One region of the Mesorhizobium sp. LNHC232B00 genome, then DNA from elsewhere that is predicted to be linked to it. Evidence: predicted binding sites of a transcription regulator. Region 1 holds the regulator's gene; the other holds the start of a gene.
The links. The regulator PhoB, encoded in region 1, activates phosphate uptake and scavenging genes when phosphate is short. The targets are predictions, from matches to a motif close to TGTCATNNANCTGTCAT.
Positions count from the first base shown of each region.

Region 2: X743_RS138725 (DUF1045 domain-containing protein) is a predicted target of PhoB. The motif match lies at 6,055-6,071, and genes of this name have one in related genera.

Region 1 is NZ_AYWP01000002.1:82,679-93,692, forward strand. Features, by position in the region: gene X743_RS166060 (PAS domain-containing protein) at 1-1,571, shown strand, start outside; gene pstS (phosphate ABC transporter substrate-binding protein PstS) at 2,103-3,158, shown strand; gene pstC (phosphate ABC transporter permease subunit PstC) at 3,225-4,208, shown strand; gene pstA (phosphate ABC transporter permease PstA) at 4,213-5,064, shown strand; gene pstB (phosphate ABC transporter ATP-binding protein PstB) at 5,061-5,864, shown strand; gene phoU (phosphate signaling complex protein PhoU) at 5,890-6,597, shown strand; gene phoB (phosphate regulon transcriptional regulator PhoB) at 6,614-7,303, shown strand; gene X743_RS166025 (ROK family protein) at 7,471-8,715, opposite strand; gene xylF (D-xylose ABC transporter substrate-binding protein) at 8,986-10,026, shown strand; gene X743_RS166015 (sugar ABC transporter permease) at 10,170-11,014, shown strand, end outside.
Region 2 is NZ_AYWP01000054.1:2,843-13,856, forward strand. Features, by position in the region: gene iolC (5-dehydro-2-deoxygluconokinase) at 1-1,659, shown strand, start outside; gene iolD (3D-(3,5/4)-trihydroxycyclohexane-1,2-dione acylhydrolase (decyclizing)) at 1,710-3,560, shown strand; gene iolE (myo-inosose-2 dehydratase) at 3,643-4,560, shown strand; gene X743_RS138735 (hypothetical protein) at 4,603-4,821, shown strand; gene iolB (5-deoxy-glucuronate isomerase) at 5,145-5,957, shown strand; gene X743_RS138725 (DUF1045 domain-containing protein) at 6,112-6,819, shown strand; gene X743_RS138720 (alpha-D-ribose 1-methylphosphonate 5-triphosphate diphosphatase) at 6,861-8,000, shown strand; gene phnN (phosphonate metabolism protein/1,5-bisphosphokinase (PRPP-forming) PhnN) at 7,997-8,626, shown strand; gene X743_RS138710 (COG4280 domain-containing protein) at 8,885-9,640, shown strand; gene X743_RS138705 (hypothetical protein) at 9,637-9,852, shown strand; gene X743_RS138700 (ABC transporter permease) at 9,900-10,895, opposite strand; gene X743_RS138695 (sugar ABC transporter ATP-binding protein) at 10,958-11,014, opposite strand, start outside.

The DNA of each region.
Region 1 (11,014 bases):
ATCTCGATCCAAAGCAGAAGACGTTCACCGATATCATCGTCAAATCGGGCAACGCGCTTTTGACCATCATCAACGACATCCTGGACTTCTCCAAGATCGATGCCGGCCAGCTGGTGCTCGATCCGTCGCCCTTCAATCTCGCGGAGGCGATCGAGGACGTCGCGACGCTGGTGTCGACACGCGCCAAGGAAAAGGATCTCGAACTCATCGTGCGCATCGAGCCGAGGCTCGGAAGCCTGTTCATCGGCGATGTCGGCCGCATCAGGCAGATCGTCACCAACCTGCTCGGCAATGCGGTGAAATTCACCGACGAAGGCCATGTGCTGGTCGACGTGACCGGCGAACGGATGCCGACCGGAACCAAACTGACGATCTCGGTCACCGACACCGGGATCGGCATACCCGAGGAAAAGCTGAAGCTGGTGTTCGAGAAATTCAGCCAGGTCGACACCTCCTCGACAAGGCGGCACGAGGGCACCGGGCTTGGTCTCGCCATCACCTCGCGGCTGGTCGAGCTGATGGGTGGCAAAATCGGCGTGGAGAGCGCCGAGGGCAAGGGTTCGACCTTCTGGTTCGAGGTGACGCTGCCCAGCGCCGAACAGCAGAACGGGCAGCGCATCATGCCGGTGGATGTGACCGGCGCTCGCGTGCTGATCGTCGACGACAATGCCGTGAACCGCGCAATCCTGACCGAGCAGATGACGTCGTGGACATTCGATTCATGCGCGGCTGAAAGCGGCGCCGAGGGGCTCAAGGTGCTGATCGCCGCCGCGGCCTATGGCGTACCGGTCGACTGCGTCGTGCTCGACTACCAGATGCCTGGGATGAGCGGCGCCGAAATGGCGCGCATCGTGCGAAACACCGCCGGCCTCGCCAACACCCCGATCATCATGCTGACCTCGGTCGACCAGTCGCTCGCCAACACCAGCTACCGCGATCTCGGCATCGACGCACAGCTGATCAAGCCGGCGCGCTCGTCGGTGCTGCTGGAAACGCTGGTCGCGACCGTCCAGCGCCATCGCCACACCACGGTTGGCCACGCCGCCCAGCCATCGGCAGGCGAGGCGCCTAATGCGCCTCAGCGGCCGCAATTGGCGCTGTCCGAGCAGCGCGCGCAATTGCAGCCGCCGGCGGTTCGTCCCAGGCTGCCCGCCGTCGGCGGTGACGGACAGAGGCTTGATATCCTCGTGGCAGAGGACAATGAGGTGAACCAGATGGTCTTCACCCAGATCCTTGGCGAGACCGGCTACGGCTTCGAGATCGTCAGCAACGGCCGCAAGGCACTCGACGCCTTCGGCAAGCTCAATCCGTGCATGATCCTGATGGACGTCTCGATGCCGGAGATGAGCGGTCTTGAAGCGACGGCCGCGATCCGCCGGCTGGAGGAAGAAACCGGCACGCATGTGCCGATCGTCGGCGTCACCGCGCATGCGCTCAAGGGCGATCGCGAACGGTGCCTGGAGGCGGGCATGGACGACTATCTGCCCAAACCGATCAGCCCCAGGGCCCTCTTGGAGAAGGTCGAGCGCTGGGTCGGCGCCAGCCGCCAGGTCCAGCGCAACGCGGGATAGCACCGCGTCGCGGATTCGCGGCATCTGACGACGCAAGCCGAGGGAATCAGTAGGAGATTCCCTGCTACCCCCGCGTGCAATGGCTATGGTGCGATCGCACCATATCAAAGGCTGTGCCTAGCCGGGACAATGGCGACATCGAATTCCGCTCATCCAGTTACGGGCGGGAGCAGCGACCGCCGGCAAGGAACAGCGTCACTCTACCCCAACGGACCTGTTTTCGGCGATGGCCCGGCCACGACACGCTCTGGCCTCGAGCAACGCACTCCCGTCCGGATTTTCTTCATCCTTGAAAGCCCCGTCGAATCCGGCGGTGGCTGCGCCCGGCGGACGGCCCAAGCCCATGATTCCGGGGACAAACTCGGATCGGCTCGCGAACCAGCCGCGCCACCGCCTTTGCCGGCTCCGGCGACGCGTTACCGGGCTGACATGAAACTGTCATGCGACTGTTATAATCGGAGGCTATTGGCCTCAGCGGGCGCTGGCAAGAAATGGCGCCGAGAGACCATCTTCCGAACAGGAGCAGGCCACATGAGACATTTCATCCGCTCGGCGGCCGTTGCGATTGCAATGGCTGCGGCGTCCACCATCACCCTTTCCGCGGCAATGGCAGCTGACCTTTCAGGCGCCGGCTCGACCTTCATCTATCCGGTGTTTGCCAAGTGGGCCGACACCTACAAGAAAGACACCGGCGTCGGCCTCAACTACCAGTCGATCGGTTCCGGCGGCGGCATCAAGCAGGTCATCGCCAAGACCGTGACCTTCGGCGCCACCGACAAGCCGATGTCCGATGCCGATCTGGAAAAGAACGGCCTCGTGCAGTTCCCGATGGTGATGGGCGGCATCGTGCCGATCGTCAACCTCTCCGGCGTCAAGCCGGGCGAACTCGTCCTCGACGGCAAGACGCTGGCCCAGATCTATCTCGGCGCCATCACCACCTGGGACGATGCCGCGATCAAGGCGCTGAACCCCACCCTCACCCTGCCGTCGACCGCCATCGCCGTCGTGCACCGCTCGGACGGCTCGGGCACCACCTTCAACTTCACCGACTACCTGGTGAAGCTCTCGCCCGACTGGAAGGACAAGGTCGGCTCGGACACGGCCGTTGAATGGCCGACCGGCGTCGGCGCCAAGGGCAGCGAAGGCGTTGCAAATACCGTCAAGCAGACCGACGGCGGCATCGGCTACGTCGAATACGCCTATGCCAAGCAGAACAACCTGTCCTACTCAAAGATGGTGAATGCAGCCGGCAAGGTCGTCGAGCCGTCGCTCGAATCCTTCGGCGCTGCCGCTTCGAACGCCGACTTCAAGACTGCCAAGAACTTCAACGTCATCATCACCAACGAGCCCGGCGACACCACCTGGCCGATCGCGGCTTCGACCTGGGTGCTGATCCACAAGGTTCCCGATGACGCTGCCGCCACCGGCGAAGCGCTGAAATTCTTCGCCTGGGCCTACAAGGACGGCAAGGAAACCGCCAAGGCGCTCGACTATGTGTCGATCCCCGACAGCGTCGTCGACCTGATCAAGGCTTCGTGGAAGACCGACATCCAGGCCGACGGCAAGCCCGTCTACGCCGGCGAGTAACATCTCTGGAGGAGCGCCGCGCCCGCGGCGCTCCTCTTCCTTCAACTCGAAAGAGCCGAGCTTGACATGAGCGCTGTCCAGGAAGCCTTGCCAGCCATTCGAGGTTCGCGCGACGCCATCGTCAGGCGGTTTGCGCTGACAGACGCGATCTTCCACGCAATGACCCGCGCCGCCGCGATATTGGTGCTGGTGCTGCTCGGCGGCGTCGCGATCTCGCTGTTTGCTGGCTCTTGGCAGGCCCTCTCGACCTTCGGCTTCTCGTTCCTGACCAGCGAAAGCTGGAACCCGGTGACGGAGAAATTCGGCGCGCTGGCGCCGATCTACGGCACCATCATCACCTCGGCAATCGCCATCCTGATCGCCGTGCCGCTCGGCATCGGCATCGCCATCTTCCTCACCGAGCTTTGCCCGCGCCCGCTGCGGCGCCCCATCGGCATGGCGGTGGAATTGCTGGCCGGCATTCCCTCGATCATCTACGGCATCTGGGGCCTGTTCGTGCTGGCGCCGTTCCTGCAGACCACGGTGCAGCCGTTCATCATCAGCGTGTTCCACGGCGTCCCCGGCCTCAGCAGCCTGTTTGCCGGCCCGCCTTACGGCATCGGCCTGCTGACATCGTCGATGATCCTTGCCATCATGGTGCTGCCTTTCATCACCTCGATTACCAAGGACGTCTTCGACACGGTGCCTCCGGTGCTGAAGGAATCGGCCTACGGCATCGGCTGCACGACCTGGGAAGTGACGCGCCGCGTCGTCATTCCCTACACGCGGATCGGCATCATGGGCGGCGTCATGCTCGGCCTTGGCCGCGCGCTCGGCGAGACCATGGCGGTGACCTTCGTCATCGGCAACGCCCACCGCATCAGTACGTCGCTGTTTGCGCCCGCAACGACGATCTCCGCGACCATCGCCAACGAATTCACCGAAGCGGTCGGCGATCTCTACACGTCTTCGCTGGTGGCGCTCGGCCTGATTCTGTTCGTCATCACTTTCCTGATCCTTGCCATCGCACGCTACATGCTGATGCGCATCGACGCCCGCACCGGAGCCTGAACCGATGTCGACAGCCACGTCGCTTCACCAGAGCCGCAAGCGCAAGAATGGCGTGATGATGACGCTGTGCGTCGCCGCGGCGGGCATCGGCCTTGCCTGGCTGGCGCTCATTCTCGGCGCCTTGCTCTACAAGGGCCTGTCGGGCGTCAATCTTTCGGTCTTCACGGAAATGACCCCGCCGCCCGGCGACGCCGGCGGCCTGCTCAACGCCATCTACGGCAGCATCGTGATGACCGTCATCGGCATCATTGTCGGCACGCCGATCGGTGTGCTGGCCGGCACCTACATGGCCGAATACGGCCGCTTTTCGAAGCTCACCACCATTGTCCGCTTCATCAACGACATCCTTCTGTCGGCGCCGTCGATCATCATCGGCCTGTTCGTCTACGAATTGATGATTCGGCCGATGGGGCACTTCTCGGCGATCGCCGGCGCCGTCGCGCTGGCGATCCTGGTCATCCCCGTCGTCGTGCGCACCACCGAGGACATGCTCAATCTGGTGCCCAACGCCTTGCGCGAAGCCGGCACCGCGATCGGCGCGCCGCGCTGGGTGGTCATCCGTTCTGTCGCCTACCGCGCCGCGCTTTCGGGCATCGTCACCGGCATATTGCTGGCCATTGCCCGTATCTCCGGCGAGACGGCGCCGCTGCTGTTCACCGCGCTCAACAACCAGTTCTGGTCGAGCAATCTCAACGCGCCGATGGCCAGCCTGCCTGTCACCATCTTCCAGTTCGCTCTCAGCCCCTACGAGGAATGGCAGCAACTGGCCTGGACCGGCGCACTCATAATTACATTGACGGTTCTCGCGCTCAGCATCTTTGCGCGCAGCCTGACCGGACGCAGAGAGGACAAATGAGCCAGATGTTGTCTCCAGACATGACGATCGCCGCCGAGGCAGCCGCCAAGGCAAAGATCGAGGTCAAGAACCTCAATTTCTACTACGGCCAGTCGAAGGCGCTGAAGGACATCACGCTGTCGCTGCCCGAACGCAGCGTCACCGCCTTCATCGGACCGTCGGGCTGCGGAAAGTCGACGCTGCTGCGCGTCTTCAACCGCATCTACGAGCTCTATCCCAGGCAGACAGCCGAGGGCCAGGTGCTGCTCGACGGCAAGAACGTTCTCGACCGCTCGCAGGATCTCAACCTGTTGCGCACCAAGATCGGCATGGTGTTCCAGAAGCCGACGCCGTTCCCGATGTCGATCTATGAGAACATCGCCTTCGGTGTCAGGCTCTATGAGAAGATCAGCAAGGCCGAGATGGACGGCCGCGTCGAACAGGCGCTGAAGCGCGCAGCACTCTGGACCGAGGTCAAGGACAAGCTCAATGCCAGCGGCCTCAGCCTTTCGGGCGGCCAGCAGCAGCGGCTCTGCATTGCCCGTACCGTGGCGGTGAAGCCGGAAGTCATCCTGCTCGACGAGCCGGCCTCGGCGCTCGATCCGCTGTCGACCGCCAAGATCGAGGAGCTGATCGACGAATTGCAGGCCGACTACACGATCGTCATCGTCACCCACAACATGCAGCAGGCGGCGCGCGTGTCGAAGCAGACGGCCTTCATGTACCTGGGCGAACTGGTCGAGTTCGACAAGACGGAGAAGATATTCACGTCGCCCCGCGAGAAGCGCACGCAGGACTACATCACCGGCCGCTTCGGCTGATCGCACGCATACGAGGACCAGGATCATGGCCGAACACACGGTTGCAGCCTTCGACGAAGATCTCGGACAGATCAGCAGGCTGATCAGCGACATGGGCGACCTCGCCGGCTCGATGGTCGGCGGTGCCACCAAGGCGCTGCTGAACTCCGACAATGCGCTCGCCCAACGCGTCGTCTCCGATGACGCGATCATGGATGCGCGCCAGCGCGAGCTGGACGACCGCGCCATCACGCTGATCGCCAAGCGCCAGCCGATGGCCGACGATCTGCGCCACGTCGTGGGCTCGATCCGCATGGCCGGCGATCTCGAACGCATCGGCGACCTTGCCAAGAACATCGCCAAGCGCGTCGGCACGGTCGGGCTCTCCGCCACGCCGCGCGACCTGTCGCACTCCATCGACGCGATGGCGCAGCTGGTGCTGATCCAGGTTCAGGGTGTCATCGAGGAATATGCGGCGCGCGATGCCGACGCACTGGCCAAGCTGCGCGCCGACGACGAGCGTATCGACGTCAAATACACTTCGGTGTTCCGCGAACTGCTGACCTACATGATGGAAGATCCGCGCAACATCACCGCCTGCACGCATCTTCTGTTCTGCGCCAAGAACCTCGAACGCATCGGCGACCACGTGACCAACATCGCCGAGAATGCGTATTATGTGCTGACCGGCACACAGCTGCCCGCCAATCGTCCGAAGCAGGACGAAACCGCGATGTCGGCGCCGGCGGCATAGCAGGGGTGACCAGCCGATGATCGCGCCACGCATCATGGTGGTGGAGGATGAGGAGCCGCTAGGGGTGCTGCTCCGCTACAATCTGGAATCCGAGGGCTACCAGGTCGAGGTGGTGACGCGCGGCGACGAGGCGGAGATCCGCCTGCAGGAGAACGTGCCCGACCTTCTGGTGCTCGACTGGATGGTGCCGGCGGTGTCCGGCATCGAACTCTGCCGGCGCCTGCGGATGCGGCCCGAGACCGAGCGGCTGCCGATCATCATGCTGACCGCGCGGGGCGAGGAGAGCGACCGCGTGCGCGGCCTGTCGACCGGCGCCGACGACTATCTGGTCAAGCCGTTCTCGACGCCGGAATTCATGGCACGCGTCAAGGCGCTGCTGCGCCGCGCTAAACCTGAAGTGCTGTCCAGCGTGCTCAAGGTCGGCGATATCGTGCTCGACCGCGAATCGCACCGCGTCTACCGCAAGAAGAGCGAGATCCGGCTCGGACCGACCGAGTTCCGCCTGCTCGAATTCATGATGCGCCATCCCGGCCGCGTGTTCTCGCGCAGCCAGTTGCTCGACAATGTCTGGGGCGAGACGATCTACATCGACGAGCGCACCGTCGACGTGCATGTCGGGCGGCTGCGCAAGGCGGTCAACAATGGCCGCATGCCGGATGTGATCCGCACGATTCGTGGGGCGGGCTACGCGATCCGGGAAGATTAGGGGATATGCTGATATTCAGGTGATGCCGGCCTGCGAATGGCGGCTTCCTGCGCTTCCGGTACTCACGGACCCAAATGTCCGCTCCGTTCCGGTTCTCGGAATCCACCATCCTCGCCTCGGCCTGACCTGAATCTCAGCACGTCCCAGGTCGCGATCCGATATTCGGTTCAGGCCACATTCTTCCCAGCCGCGCCTGCTCTCGCCTGCACGCCCGGCGCGAAAATCTCCTGGTCGACGAAGGTCAGCGCGCGCATGGCGCAGCCTTCGCGGATCAGCGGCAGTTCGTTAGGCTCGGTGTCGAAAGAGATCGATTTCGAGTGCTGGCCGCCGGCGGTCTGGGCAATCGCCTCGCGCAAGGCCGGCTCGATCAGGTCGAAGGCGGCGGCGCTGACGCCGACCATGGCGACGGGGGCGGGATCGATCAGCGCGAACAGGCTGCCGAGGCCATAGCCGAGTGCCTCGCCGGCCTTGCGATAGGCCTGGCGCTCCGGTCCGTCCTTGTCGCGCGCCGAGGCCGCCAGCGCCCGCATGTCGGCGTCGCTGACGTCGACCGGTTCGGTGTCCTCGCCAAGCTGCCTCGCGCTTCGCCAGATGGCGTAGTTGCCGGCGTAGGCCTCGACGCAGCCGCGCCGTCCGCAGCGGCAGAGTGCGCCGCCCGGCCGGTGGATCATGTGGCCGAATTCGCCACCCGACGAGTGGGTGCCGGTGAACAGTTGGCCTTTCAGCACCAGGCCCATGCCGATGCCGTGAGACAGCAGAATGGCGATGAAGTCGTCGCGGTAGCGCTCGGGATCGCGCCAGCGCAGCGCCACCGCCATCATGTTGCAGTCGTTTTCCATGGTGGCGGGGATGCCGAACTCGGCCTCGAATATGTCGGCGAACGCGATGTCGGTCTGCGGCGTGATCGGCGACCACAGCATGGCGCGCGCCTCGGTATCGGTGATGCCCTGGATGGCCAGTGCGATGCGGGCGACGCTGCGGACATCGATGTCGGGATCGTCGATGCGGCGCCGCACGATGGCGACGCATTCGCCGATCAGCGCCTCGCGCGACATAGTCAGCGTGTCCAGCCGGCGCTGTTCCTCCGATATCACCTGGCCGGCATAGTCGATGACGGCGACCGACAGGAAATTCAGCGACAGCACCACGGTCATCACCGCCGCCGCCTCCGGGTTGAGGGTAAGGCCGACCTGCGGCCGGCCGCGTTTCAGCGAGCCGGCCTCGCTCGGCTTGCCCTCGGTCAGGACGCCTTCGCCGATCAGGTCGGAGGAGATCGCCGAAATGGTCGAGTGGCTGAGACCGGTGGTGGCGGCGATCTCGGTGCGCGAAGGCTGACCGGCACGGCGCACGGCCGAGATCACCATGGCGCGGTTGCGCCGGCGCAGATCGTCGTGGCGGATTCCGACCGACATGTTTCCCACATCCTCCCGGTCGCCGCGGCCTTTCGTGCCTCCCGAAGGCCGCCAAGCGACGCCACCAAATACTGGCAGAAGCGCCGCACGCTGTCATTATTTATTCCGGAGCTCGAAAAAAAGTCCGCGGCACCTCAAAATCCATCAGAATCATCGTTGACAGTGTTCCGGCGATGGACCAGTGTTTTTTCGAGGCTCGAAAAAATAGGGCCTTTGTGCCGGCCTTAGGGTCAGTTTGGTCGCGCCGTACGCGGCGCAGGGAGGAATATCATGAAGAAATTCACAGCCGCCATCCTGGCGGGTGTCGCCATGTCGCTGACGCTTGCGTCGGTCGCGCAGGCGAAGGACAAGGTCATCGGCGTTTCCTGGTCCAACTTCCAGGAAGAGCGCTGGAAGACCGACGAGGCCGCGATGAAAAAAGCGATCGAGGCCGCCGGCGACAAGTACATCTCCGCCGACGCGCAGTCCAATCCCGGCAAGCAGCTCACCGATGTCGAAAGCCTGATCTCGCAAGGCGCCAATTCGCTGATCATCCTGGCGCAGGACGCCTCGGCCATCGGCCCGGCGGTGCAGAAGGCATTGGACGAAGGCATTCCGGTCGTCGGCTATGACCGCCTGATCGAGAACAAGGACGTCTTCTACCTGACCTTCGACAACAAGGAAGTCGGTCGCTTGCAGGCCAGCGCGGTGTTCAAGGCCAAGCCGGAAGGCAACTACGTCTTCATCAAGGGCTCGGGTGCCGATCCGAATGCCGACTTCCTGTTCTCGGGCTCGATGGAAGTGCTCAAGGAAGCCATCGACAGCGGCAAGATCAAGAATGTCGGCGAGGCCTATACGGACGGCTGGCTGCCCGCCAACGCCCAGAAGAACATGGAACAGTTCCTGACCGCCAACGACAACAAGGTCGACGCGGTGGTCGCGGCCAATGACGGCACCGCAGGCGGCGTCGTCGCGGCGCTGACGGCGCAAGGCCTTGCCGGCACCGTGCCGGTGTCCGGCCAGGACGGCGACCATGCGGCACTCAACCGCATCGCGCTCGGCACCCAGACCGTGTCGGTGTGGAAGGACGCGCGCGAGCTCGGCAAGAATGCCGCCGAGATCGCCTCGCAGCTGGCCGACGGCAAGAAGATGGCCGACATCGCCGGTGCGAAGGACTTCACGACGCCTGGCGGCAACACCGTCAAGTCGCTGTTCCTGACACCGGTTGCGATCACCAAGGACAATCTCAACGTGGTCATCGACGCCGGCTGGATCAAGAAGGACGAGGTCTGCGCGGGCGTCGCCGCTGGCAGCGTCGCGGCCTGCAACTGATCTCGAAGACGTCAGACAATGAAACGCCGCGGCTGCCAGGCCGCGGCGTTTTTTCAAGAAGATTTGTGTTTCCGCCGCTGGCGGGTAACTTCCAGGCTCTATTCCGGCATCCGCGCCAGACGGCAAGCCGGCGGGAGGATTTCATGACCGACACGACCTCAAATGCACCGGCCGACACCGCGCGGGCATCGGAACTTGGCGCGGTCGCCCGGTTTCTGAAGGCAACCGAACTCGACACACGCATGCTTGGCATGGTCGGTGCGCTGCTGGTCATCTGGATCGGCATTCACATCCTGTCGGGCGGACTGTTCCTGACGCCGCGCAATCTCTGGAACCTGTCGGTGCAGACGTCCTCGGTCGCGATCATGGCGACTGGCATGGTGCTGGTCATCGTCATGCGCAACATCGACCTTTCGGTTGGCTCCGTCGAAGGTGTGATCGGCATGATCATGGGCGTGGCGCAAGCCGAATCCCTCATTCGCGTCATCGGCTTCCAGCTTGGAAATCCCTGGCTCTGGATCATTGCACTGGCCGCCGGCGTGGTGCTCGGTCTCCTGATCGGCGCATTCCAGGGCTTCGTCATCGCCTACCTCGAAGTTCCGGCCTTCATCGTGACACTGGGCGGCCTGCTGGTCTGGCGCGGCATGGCATGGCTCATCACCAACGGGCGCACGGTCGCGCCACTCGACGCCACATTCCAGCTGATGGGGGGCGGACCGAGGGGCTCGATCGGCGCCACCGCCAGCTGGATCATCGGCGCCGTTGCTTGCGCGGCTGTCGCTTTCGCGCTGCTCAACGGTCGGTCGCAGCGCAAACGGTTCAACTTTCCGCTGCGTCCGGTCTGGGCGGAAACCTTTCTCGGCGTAGTCGCCTGCGCCGCCATCCTTTGCGCGGTGTGGATCGCCAATTCCTATCCGTGGCCAATCGGCATCGTACGCCAGTACGCACAGCAGAACGGCATCGCCATTCCTGAAAATGGACTGTTCAT
Region 2 (11,014 bases), on a different contig from region 1:
GACAAGGAGCGGCTGACCGCGCTGGTGCTGCTCTCGGTCGAGGATGAAGGCGTTTCGCCGATGATCTTCTACCGCTCGGATTGCGCCGACATGGCGCTGGCCGAAGAGGACATCGACGAAGCGTTCATCTCCTCGGCCCGTGCGGTCGTCGTCACCGGCACGCATTTTTCGCGCCCCAACAGCGACGCCGCCCAGCGCAAGGCGATCCGCATCATGAAAGCCAAGGGCGGCAAGGTGGTCTTCGACATCGACTACCGGCCGAACCTGTGGGGCCTCGCCGGCCATGCCGAGGGCTTCGAGCGCTATGTGAAGTCCGACCGGGTCTCGGCCCAGTTGAAGACGGTGCTGCCCGATTGCGATCTCATCGTCGGCACCGAGGAAGAGATCATGATCGCGTCCGGCGCCGACGACTGCCTGAGCGCGCTGAAGACGATCCGCGCGCTGTCTTCGGCGACCATCGTGTTGAAGCGCGGCGCCATGGGCTGCATCGTCTATGACGGGCCGATCAGCGACGATCTGGAAGACGGCATCGTCGGCAAGGGGTTTCCGATCGAGATCTACAATGTGCTCGGCGCCGGCGACGCATTCATGTCCGGCTTCCTGCGCGGCTGGCTCGGCGGCGAAGACCATGCGACGGCGGCGACCTGGGCCAATGCCTGCGGCGCCTTCGCCGTCTCGCGGCTGCTGTGCGCGCCGGAATATCCGACCTTCGAGGAGCTGCAGTTCTTCCTCAAGAACGGCAGCAAGCATCGGGCGCTGCGCAAGGACGAGGCGATCAACCACATTCATTGGGCGACAACCCGCCGGCGCGACGTTCCCTCGCTGATGGCGCTCGCCTGCGATCATCGCATCCAGCTCGAGGATGTCGCCGCGAAGGCCGGCGCCGATCCGGCGCGCATCCGCGATTTCAAGGTGCTGGCGGTCAAGGCGGCGGCCAAGGTCGCCGCCGGGCGCGACGGCTACGGCATGCTGATCGATGAGAAACATGGCCGCGAGGCGATGTTCGAATTCGCCCGCCATCCCTTCGCCTGGCTCGGCCGGCCGGTCGAATTGCCGGGTTCGCGGCCGTTGCGCTTCGAATTCTCGCAGGACATCGGCTCGCAGCTCACCGAATGGCCTGTCGACCACTGCATCAAGTGCCTGTGCTTCTACCACCCGGACGATCCGGCGGCGCTCAAGGAAGAGCAGCAGCAGAAGCTGCGCGCGCTGTTCGAGGCGGCGCGGAAAGTCGGCAGGGAGCTTCTCATCGAGATCATCGCCGGCAAGCATGGCAAGCTCGACGACACGACGATCCCGCGTGCGCTGGAGGAACTCTATGCGCTCGGCATCAAGCCGGACTGGTGGAAGCTCGAGCCACAGGCGTCGAGCGGTGCCTGGGCCAGGATCGAAGCCGTCATCCTGAAACACGATCCGTGGTGCCGCGGCATCGTGCTGCTTGGGTTGGAAGCGCCGCAAGGCGAGCTGGAAGCGGCCTTCGCCGCTACCGCCAAGGCGCCGATCGTCAAGGGTTTTGCCGTCGGGCGCACCATCTTCGTCCACGCGGCCGAACAATGGCTGGCCGGCAAGATGTCGGATGACGAGGCCATCGCCGACATGGCGTCGCGCTTCGAGCAGTTGACCGAAGCGTGGCTTGCCGCGCGCGGCCGCAAGGCAGCATAAGAAGAGCGCAGCATAACAAGACGCGACGCAGGACCGCGGAGGAAAACAAGATGAGCAAGACAATCCGCCTCACGATGGCGCAGGCGCTGACCCGCTTCCTCAGCCGACAGATGACCGAGATCGACGGCAAGAAAGTGCCGATCTTTGGTGGCGTCTGGGCGATCTTCGGCCACGGCAATGTCGCCGGCATCGGCGAGGCGCTCTACCAGGTGCGGCAGGAATTGCCGACCTTCCGCGCCCATAATGAACAGGCGATGGCGCACGCGGCGATCGCCTATGGCAAGGCCAATTTCCGCCGCCGCTTCATGGCCGCGACCTCGTCGATCGGCCCCGGCGCACTCAACATGGTGACGGCGGCGGCGCTGGCGCACGTAAACAGGTTGCCCGTCCTGTTTCTGCCGGGCGACGTCTTCGCCAACCGCATTCCGGATCCGGTGCTGCAGCAGGCAGAGGACTTTTCCGACGGCACGGCGACGGTCAATGACTGCTTTAAGCCCGTGTCGCGCTATTTCGACCGCATCACCCGGCCCGAACAGATCATCCCGGCGCTGAGCCGCGCGATGCAGGTGTTGACCGATCCGGCCGAATGCGGCCCGGTAACGCTGTCGCTCTGCCAGGACGTACAGGCCGAGGCCTACGACTATCCCGAGAGCTTATTCGCCGAGCGGGTCTGGCACCAGCGCCGGCCGCGTCCGGATCGCGGCGAACTGGCAGCGGCGGCGGCGGCGCTCAAGGGCGCGAAGAAGCCGCTGATCATCGCCGGCGGTGGCGTGCTCTATTCGCAGGCTTCCGATGAACTGGCGAAATTCGTGGAAGGCGCCGGCATCCCGGTCTGCGAGACGCAAGGAGGCAAATCCTCGCTGCCGGACAATCATCCGCTCAACATGGCGGCGGTCGGCGTCACCGGCACCTCGGCCGCCAACAGGCTCGCCGAAGAGGCCGATGTGGTGCTGGCCATCGGCACGCGCCTGCAGGATTTCACCACCGGCTCGTGGGCGCTGTTCAAGAACTCCGGCAAGACCATCATCGGGCTCAACGTGCAGCCTTTCGATGCCGGCAAGCACCGCGCGCTGCCGCTGGTCGCCGACGCGGTCGAGGGGCTGGCCGAACTGGGTGCCGCGCTCAAGGGCTGGAAAGCGCCTGCCGCCTGGACCGACAATTCCGCTGCCGGGAAGAAGGCCTGGCAGGTTGACGCCTCCAAGGTGACGGCGTCGACCAACGCTGCCTTCCCCTCGGATGCGCAGGTGATCGGCGCCGTGCAGCGTGCAATGGGGTCAGGCGTGATTTTGCTGAACGCGTCGGGCGGCCTGCCGGGTGAACTGCATAAACTCTGGCAGGCGGGAGCGCCCGGCTCGTACCATGGCGAATATGGCTTCTCGACCATGGGCTACGAGATTGCCGGCGGGCTCGGCGCCAAGATGGCCAAGCCCGACCGGGAGATCGTCGTCATGGTCGGCGACGGCTCCTACCTCATGATGAATTCCGAAATCGCCACATCGGTGATGCTCGGCCTGAAGCTCACCATCGTGGTGCTCGACAACAGGGGTTATGGCTGCATCAACCGGCTGCAGATGGCCACCGGCGGCGCCAACTTCAACAACCTCCTGAAGGACTCGCGCCACGAGATCCTGCCCGACATCGACTTCGCCGCGCACGCGGCGAGCCTGGGCGCGATCGCCGAAAAAGTGCCGTCGATCGCCGGGCTGGAAAGTGCGCTGCAAAAGGCCAAGGCAAACGACCGCACCACGGTGCTGGTCATCGACACCGACCCGCTGGTCTCCACCGATGCCGGCGGCCATTGGTGGGATGTGGCGGTGCCGGAAGTGTCGGCGCGGCCCCAGGTCAACGCGGCACGCAAGGCCTATGACGAGAAGCGGCAGATGCAGAGCGTTGGCGATTGATATCGGCGCTGACCCCCACCCCGCTGCTGCGCAGCGACCCTCCCCACAAGGGGGAGGGTGAACAAGAAACCGGAGCTAGAACTTGAAAGCCAAACTGGGCATGTCCCCCATTGCATGGTGGAACGACGATCTTGCCGAACTCAGCGATGACGTGTCGCTGGAAGAATGCCTGCGCCAGTCGCGTTCGGCCGGCTTCACCGGCATGGAGATGGGCCGGCGTTTTCCCAACGACCCCGCTGTCATGTTGCCGATCCTGAAGAAGGCTGACGTGACGCTGTGCGGCGGCTGGTTTTCCGGCACGCTGGTCGACGAAGAGATGGCAAAGAACCAGGATCGCATCCAGCCGATGATCGACCTGTTCAAGGCGGTGAACGCGCCTTGCATCGTCTATGGCGAGGTCGGCCGCTCGATCCAGGGCGACCGCTCCAAGCCGCTGGCCACCAAGCCGATACTCTCGGACGACGAGATGAAGGCTTATGCTGGGCGCCTGACCGCGTTCGGCGAATGGTGCGCCGGACAAGGCATGCCGCTCTCCTATCACCACCATATGGCGGCGGTGGTCGAGACCGAGCCGGAGCTCGACGCCTTCATGCGCCATTCCGGCGAAGGCATTCCGCTGCTGCTCGACGCCGGACATCTGGCCTTCGCCGGCGGCGATGTGCTGCGCGCCATCGACAACCACCACAAGCGCATCAGCCACGTGCATGTGAAGGATGTGCGCATGGGGGTGATCGAAAAGCTCGATCGCACCAAGCAATCCTTCCTCGACGCGGTGGCGCTCGGCGCCTTCACCGTGCCGGGCGACGGTTCGCTGGATTTCGGCGCCATCGTGCAGCGCTTCGCCGACCATGGCTATGAGGGCTGGTTCGTGGTCGAGGCCGAGCAGGACCCGAAGAAGAACCCGCCGCTCAAGATGGCTGAGGTTGGCCACAAGGAATTGATGCGGGTGATGACATCAGCCGGCTACACGGTGGAAACCCAGGGTTTCCCGAATGCCTGATGCGAGGGTTCACGGCGAGGCAGGTTGCTGTAGGTTAGCCCGATGAAAGATTCCGAGCACCCCTTCTTCCGCCCGCTTTGGCGGCGTGTCGCCGTCGTCGCGGTCTGCGTCATCTGGTCGATCATCGAGTTCGCCACCGGCACCCCGTTCTGGGGCGTCATCGCGCTCGGCTTCGCCGGCTACGGCGTCTGGCAGTTTTTCTACCTCTACAAGCCGGCGGACGAGAACAAGGCGCCGGCCGAGGGCGAACCGAAGGAGTAACTGATCGCATGCGTTGGCGATTGGCTTGCAGTGCTTCTAACTTCGTCATCCTGGGGCGGAGCAAGGAGCGCAGCGACTCAGCTCAGACCCTAGGATCCATGCCATGACTTTGAGGCTGGTGTGACGGTGCAGAATTCCGCTCCGCTGTGCCCTTCGGCCGAGGTAACGGCATGGATCCTAGGGTCTTCGCGACGGAGCTTCGCTCCTGCTACGCCCTAGGATGACGAAGTCGGAAGGGCGCCGGCCGAAGATTTGCGATGGCCCTTTCAAACACACGGCTTGGCTTCCCGGAGCCTTCACGCCAACGGAATAGGAGACAAAAAATGTCGAAGCTGCTCGTCAAAGCCGGCAAAGGCCATGGCCGCGTCGCCCATGTGACGCCGGAAAGCGCCGGCTGGACCTATGTCGGTTTCGACCTGCATCGGCTGAAGCCGGGCGAAACGGCTTCCGGAAAGACTGACAACCGCGAAATCTGCCTGGTGTTCGTCACCGGCAAGGGCAAGGCGAAGGCCGGCGGCAAGGATCTCGGCCTGCTCGGCGAACGCATGTCGCCCTTCGAAGGCAAGCCATGGTCGGTCTACGTGCCGCAGGGGTCGGACTGGTCGGTGATCGCGGATACCGAGCTGGAGCTCGCCATCTGCTCGGCGCCGGGCCTCGGCGGCGGGCTGCCGGTTCGGGTGATCGGACCCGACGATCTCGGCCAGGAGGTGCGCGGCAAGGGCACCAATACGCGCTACGTCACCAATATACTGCCGGAAGGCCAGCCGGCGGACTCGTTGCTGGTGGTCGAGGTCATCACGCCCGGCGGCCACACATCGAGCTACCCGCCGCATAAGCATGACCAGGACAATCTGCCTGCCGAATCCTATCTCGAGGAAACCTACTACCACCGCCTCAACCCGCCGCAGGGCTTTGCCTTCCAGCGCGTCTACACCGACGCCGACAAGAGCGGCCATCGCGCGCTCGACGAGGCGATGGCGGTCGAGGACGGCGACGTCGTGCTGGTGCCCGAGGGCTATCATCCCTGCGCCGCCTGCCATGGCTATGATCTCTATTATCTCAACGTCATGGCCGGACCGAAGCGGACGTGGAAATTCCACAATGCGCCCGAGCACGAATGGTTGATGAAGACCTGACCCTTCCGGGTTTTCGGCCGAAGCCACTGGTCCAGTTCGGAAAAATCGTCGGCTAAGGACCGACAGGGGTCGATTTGCCATCGAAAACCCTTCAAAGCTTCGTCAATCCGTCATGGAAATCACCTATGGCAGCGAGACTGACGAGGATTTTTTCATGCGTTATGCCATTTATTTCACCCCGCGGCAGGACGAACCGCTGGCGCGGATCGCCGCCAACTGGCTGGGCCGCGACCCGTTCGGCGCCGCGACGAAGCCGGTCGAGGCGGTGGCTGACCTGTCGGCGGCGGAAGTCGCCTTCCACACCGCTTCGGCGCGCCGCTACGGCTTTCACGCGACGCTGAAGGCGCCCTTCCGCCTGGCGGCCAACGAGACCGAGGCCTCGCTGCGCGCGGCACTCGACCATTTTGCCGAAGCAACGCCGGTGGTGACGATCCCGCGTCTCGTCGTCAGCCAGATCGACAGTTTTTTCGCGCTGGTGCCGGAAGGGCCGCTGCCGCCGCTCAACCGTTTCGCCGATGACGTCGTGCGCGATTTCGACCGGTTCCGTGCGCCGCTGACCGAGGCCGAGATCGAGCGGCGCAGCCCGGATTCGCTGAAGCCGGCCGAGTTTCGCAACCTCTGCCAGTGGGGTTACCCCTATGTCTTCGAGACCTTCCGCTTCCACATGACGCTGTCCGGCCGGGCCGGGCCACAGGAAAGCCCACGTCTGCGCGCAGCAATCGACAGCCTGTTCGCGGACGTGCTTCGGCAACCGGTGCTGGTGGATGCGCTGACGCTGTTTGTCGAACTCGAGCCGGGAGCACCGTTCATGGTGCTTTCCCATCACGCGCTTGGGCGCCGCCCGGCCAGAAAGACCGCCTGAGCCGGAACAATTCCGACAGGAAGAACCAAGGATTGCCTGAAATGACCGCCGAGACCGTTCTTTCCAATGCCCGCATCGTGCTTGCCGACGAGATCGTCGAGGGCTCGCTGGTGCTGCGCGGCGGCTTTATCGCCGACGTCGATGCAGGTAGCAGCCCGACCGGCGAGGACATGGGCGGCGACTATGTCATTCCGGGGCTGGTCGAACTGCATACCGACCATCTGGAGGGCCATTACGCACCAAGGCCGAAGGTGCGCTGGAATCCGATCGCGGCTGTGCTTGCGCATGACGCGCAGGTGGCGACGGCCGGCATCACCACCGTGCTCGACGCCTTGCGCGTCGGCATGGACGAGGACGCCGATCTTACCTTGGCCGATATCCGCAAGCTGGCGGATGCCATCGAGGACAGCGTCGCGCAGGATCGTCTGCGCGCCGATCATTTCCTGCATCTGCGCTGTGAGGTTTCGGCGCCAGACTGCTTGCAGGCCTTCGCCAATTTCGACGGCGACGAGCGGGTCAAGCTGGCATCGCTGATGGACCATGCGCCGGGACAGCGCCAGTTCGTCAATCTGGAAACCTACGCCTATTATTACCAGCGCAAGCTGAAGCTGACCGACCGCGACTTCAAGCTGTTCTGCGAGAAGCGGATGGGCGAGTCGGCGCTCAATTCGAGGCCGAACCGGGTGCATATCGCCGCCGCCTGCCAGGAGCGCGGCATCGTACTGGCCAGCCATGACGATGCCACCATTGGCCATGTCGGCGAGGCGATCGAACAGGGCGTGCGCGTCGCCGAGTTCCCGACCACGCAAGAAGCCGCGCGCGCTTCGAAAGAAGCCGGGCTCGGCGTGCTGATGGGTGCGCCCAACGTCATGCGCGGCGCCTCGCATTCGGGCAATGTCTCGGCCCGCACGCTGGCGAGCGACGGCCTGCTCGACATCCTGTCATCAGACTATATTCCGTTCAGCCTGATCCAGTCCGCCTTCTTCCTCGGTGACGTGGTCGAGGGCATCTCGCTGCCGCAGGCGGTCGCCATGGTTTCGAAGAACCCGGCCGAAGCCGTTGGCCTCAACGACCGCGGCATCATCGAGCAGGGCCGCCGCGCCGATCTGGTGCGCGTGCGCGTCGACGACCATGTCCCGGTGGTGCGCACCGTCTGGCGGCAGGGACTGCGGGTTGCATGATGGTGTCGGCCTTGATCGAGCGTGAACTGTCCGCCGAAACGTTTCCGATCCGCCATGGCGTTTTCGTCGCGGTCGTCGGCCCGAGCGGCGCCGGCAAGGACACGGTGATCGGCTACGCCCGCGCGCTGTTCACCGATGAGACGCGGCTGGAGTTCGTCCGCCGCGTCATCACCAGGCCGTGCGATGCGGCGAGCGAGGATCACGACACGCTGGCCGACGCCGCCTTCGTCGAGGCCGAGGCCGACGGCGCCTTCGCCATCTCCTGGGAGGCGCATGGCCTGCGCTATGGCCTGCCCGCCGATGTCGACTGGTCGGTGGCCAACGGCCACGTCGCGGTGGCGAATGTATCGCGCGCGGTCATTCCGGTGTTGCGCCAGCGCTACGCCAACCTGGCCATCGTCGAGATCACCGCCTCGCCCGATGTGCTGGCCGAGCGGCTGGCGATGCGCGGCCGCGAGTCGCGCGGCGAAGTGCTGGCGCGGCTGGCACGCAGCGCCAATGTCACCCTGTCCGGTCCGGGCGTCACCCCGATCGACAACAGCGGCGCGCGCGAAGTGGCCGGCGAACGCTTCGCCGAGCTGTTGCGCAAGGCCATGGCCTTTTCCGACATGTCGGGCCTGATCTGATCAAGAGCAGATCCAGGAAAGTGTGAAACGGTTTCCAATCAGAATTGCGCCGAACAAGGAGGTAGGACCTGCCCTCCTGCAGCCACGGCGTGTGCGGCTCGACTGGACGAAGCTCCGCCGGCTAGCGCCTCGCTTGCTTTTGCTGCCATCGAAGCATTGCGTGATGCTGACCGCACAGTGATCTGAACTGCCCTTCCGAAGGTGGAAACGAACGGCAAAAAAGATCATGCTCGACCGAGACGATACAGGAAGCCTCTCATGCAAACACTGACGCCCATCCTCTCGACGGTCACGGCGGCGTTTCTCGCGTCCGTCGTCGAGGTCGTCGAGGCCTTCACCATCGTGCTTGCGGTCGGAGTGGCGCGCGGTTGGCGCCCGGCGCTGACGGGTGCCGCGCTGGCCCTGGCGGTGCTGGCGGCGCTGGTACTGGCGTTTGGCCCGTTGCTGGCGCTGGTGCCGACCACCGCGCTGCAATTCGCCGTCGGGGTACTCTTGATCCTGTTCGGCATGCGCTGGCTGCGGAAGGCCATCCTGCGCAGTGTCGGCGTCATCGCCCTGCATGACGAGGAAGCAGCCTTCGCCAAGAAAACCGCCGCGTTGCACCGACAGGCCAATGACCGCCGCGCCGACTACCTCGCCGGGTTGGCCTCGTTCAAGGCGGTGCTGCTGGAAGGCGTCGAGGTGGTGTTCATCGTCATTGCCGTCGGCGCGGCCCACGGGCAGACGCTTTACGCCGGCCTGGGCGCGCTGGTGGCATTCATCCTGGTGATGCTTGTCGGATCGGCCGTCCACCGGCCGCTGGCGCGCGTTCCCGAGAATGCGCTCAAATTCGTGGTCGGGCTGATGCTGACCAGCTTCGGCATCTTCTGGACCGGCGAGGGCATTGGTGCCGACTGGCCGGGCGCCGATCTCGCTCTGCTCGCCATCTTCGCAATGGTCGCGCTGGCGTCCTTCGCCATGGTGCGCTGGCTGCGCAGCACCTATCCCGCCGCCGCTGGAGGGCTCGCCCGATGAACGCCGTTCGTCTCATTGCCAGGGAGTTCTTGGGCATGTTCGTCGATGACGGCAACCTGGCGCTGCTGGCGCTGGTCCTGGTGGCCGCCGTCGTGGCGGCGGTGAAGCTGCTGGCGCTGCCGCCGCTCATCGGCGGCGTGCTGCTGCTGGTCGGCTGCCTCGCCGTCCTGCTGCATAGCGTTCGCCGCGCGGCCCGCCGGACCGATCGATAGCGACCGGCCCGCACGGGATGTTCCTTGCCGCTGAATTGGCGGCGCGGCTATTCCGCCGGCGCGCCGGCGACGTTCTTGCGGGCGGCCTCGACCATCAGCCGCCGTGCCCTGAACACGCCCCATTGCTGATCGACCAGCACGCCGATGAGGATGACGCCGCCCATCACCGCGAAGTTGAGGGAGGACGGAATGCCGAGCAGATTGACGAGGTTCTGCAGCTCCTGCAGCAGCACGGTGCCGAGAACGACGCCGATCAGCGAGCCTTCGCCGCCGCGCAGCGAGAAGCCGCCCAGCACTGCCGCGGCGATGGCATAGAGCTCGTAGAACTGGCCGTGGCTGGCCGGCGAGATGGAGCGCGTATACATGGCGAAATAGATCGCCGACAAGGCCGTCAGCACGCCGCAGATGACATAGGCGGCCATGACGATGCGGCCGGTGCGGATGCCCGAATATTTCGCGGCTTCCTCGTTCTTGCCGATGGCGTAGAGATAACGGCCGAACACCGATCGGTGCAGCACCACCCACATGACGATGGCGATGACGATCAGCGCGATGAAGGAGTTCGGCACGCCCCAGGAGCGGCCGGCGGTGAGGAATTCCAGCTCGGGGAAATTCTGGCCGAAGGCGAAGCCGGCGGTGCCGTCGGCGGTGTAGAAGCGGGCGACGCCGCGATAGATCAGAAGCCCGCACAAGGTCACCACGAAGGGCTGCAGCTTGAGCCGCGTGATCAGCCAGCCATGCACCAGGCCGATGATGGCGCCAAGCGCGATGATCAGCACGAAGGCCAGCGGCCAGTCCAGATCGCGCACGGCGATGAAGTCGATGAACAGCGTTCCCAGCAAGGCGACCACCGAGCCGACCGACAGTTCGATGCCGCCGGTGATGATGACGAAGGCCTGGCCGATCGACAGGATGCCGAACAGGCCGATCAGGTTCGAGGTGTTGGCAAGGTTGATTGGCAACAGGAAGCGCGGATTGATGATGGCCACGATCGCGCCGACCACCAGGATCAGGATCAGCAGCCCAAGATCTTTCTTGCTCATCGTCTTCTCCCCAATGCCTGCCCGAGCAGGTTCGCGGGTCTCACGAGACCCGCGCTACAAAACTATTTCGGCTGCTTGCCCACCGCCAGCAGCAGCACGTTTTCCTGGCTGAACTGGTC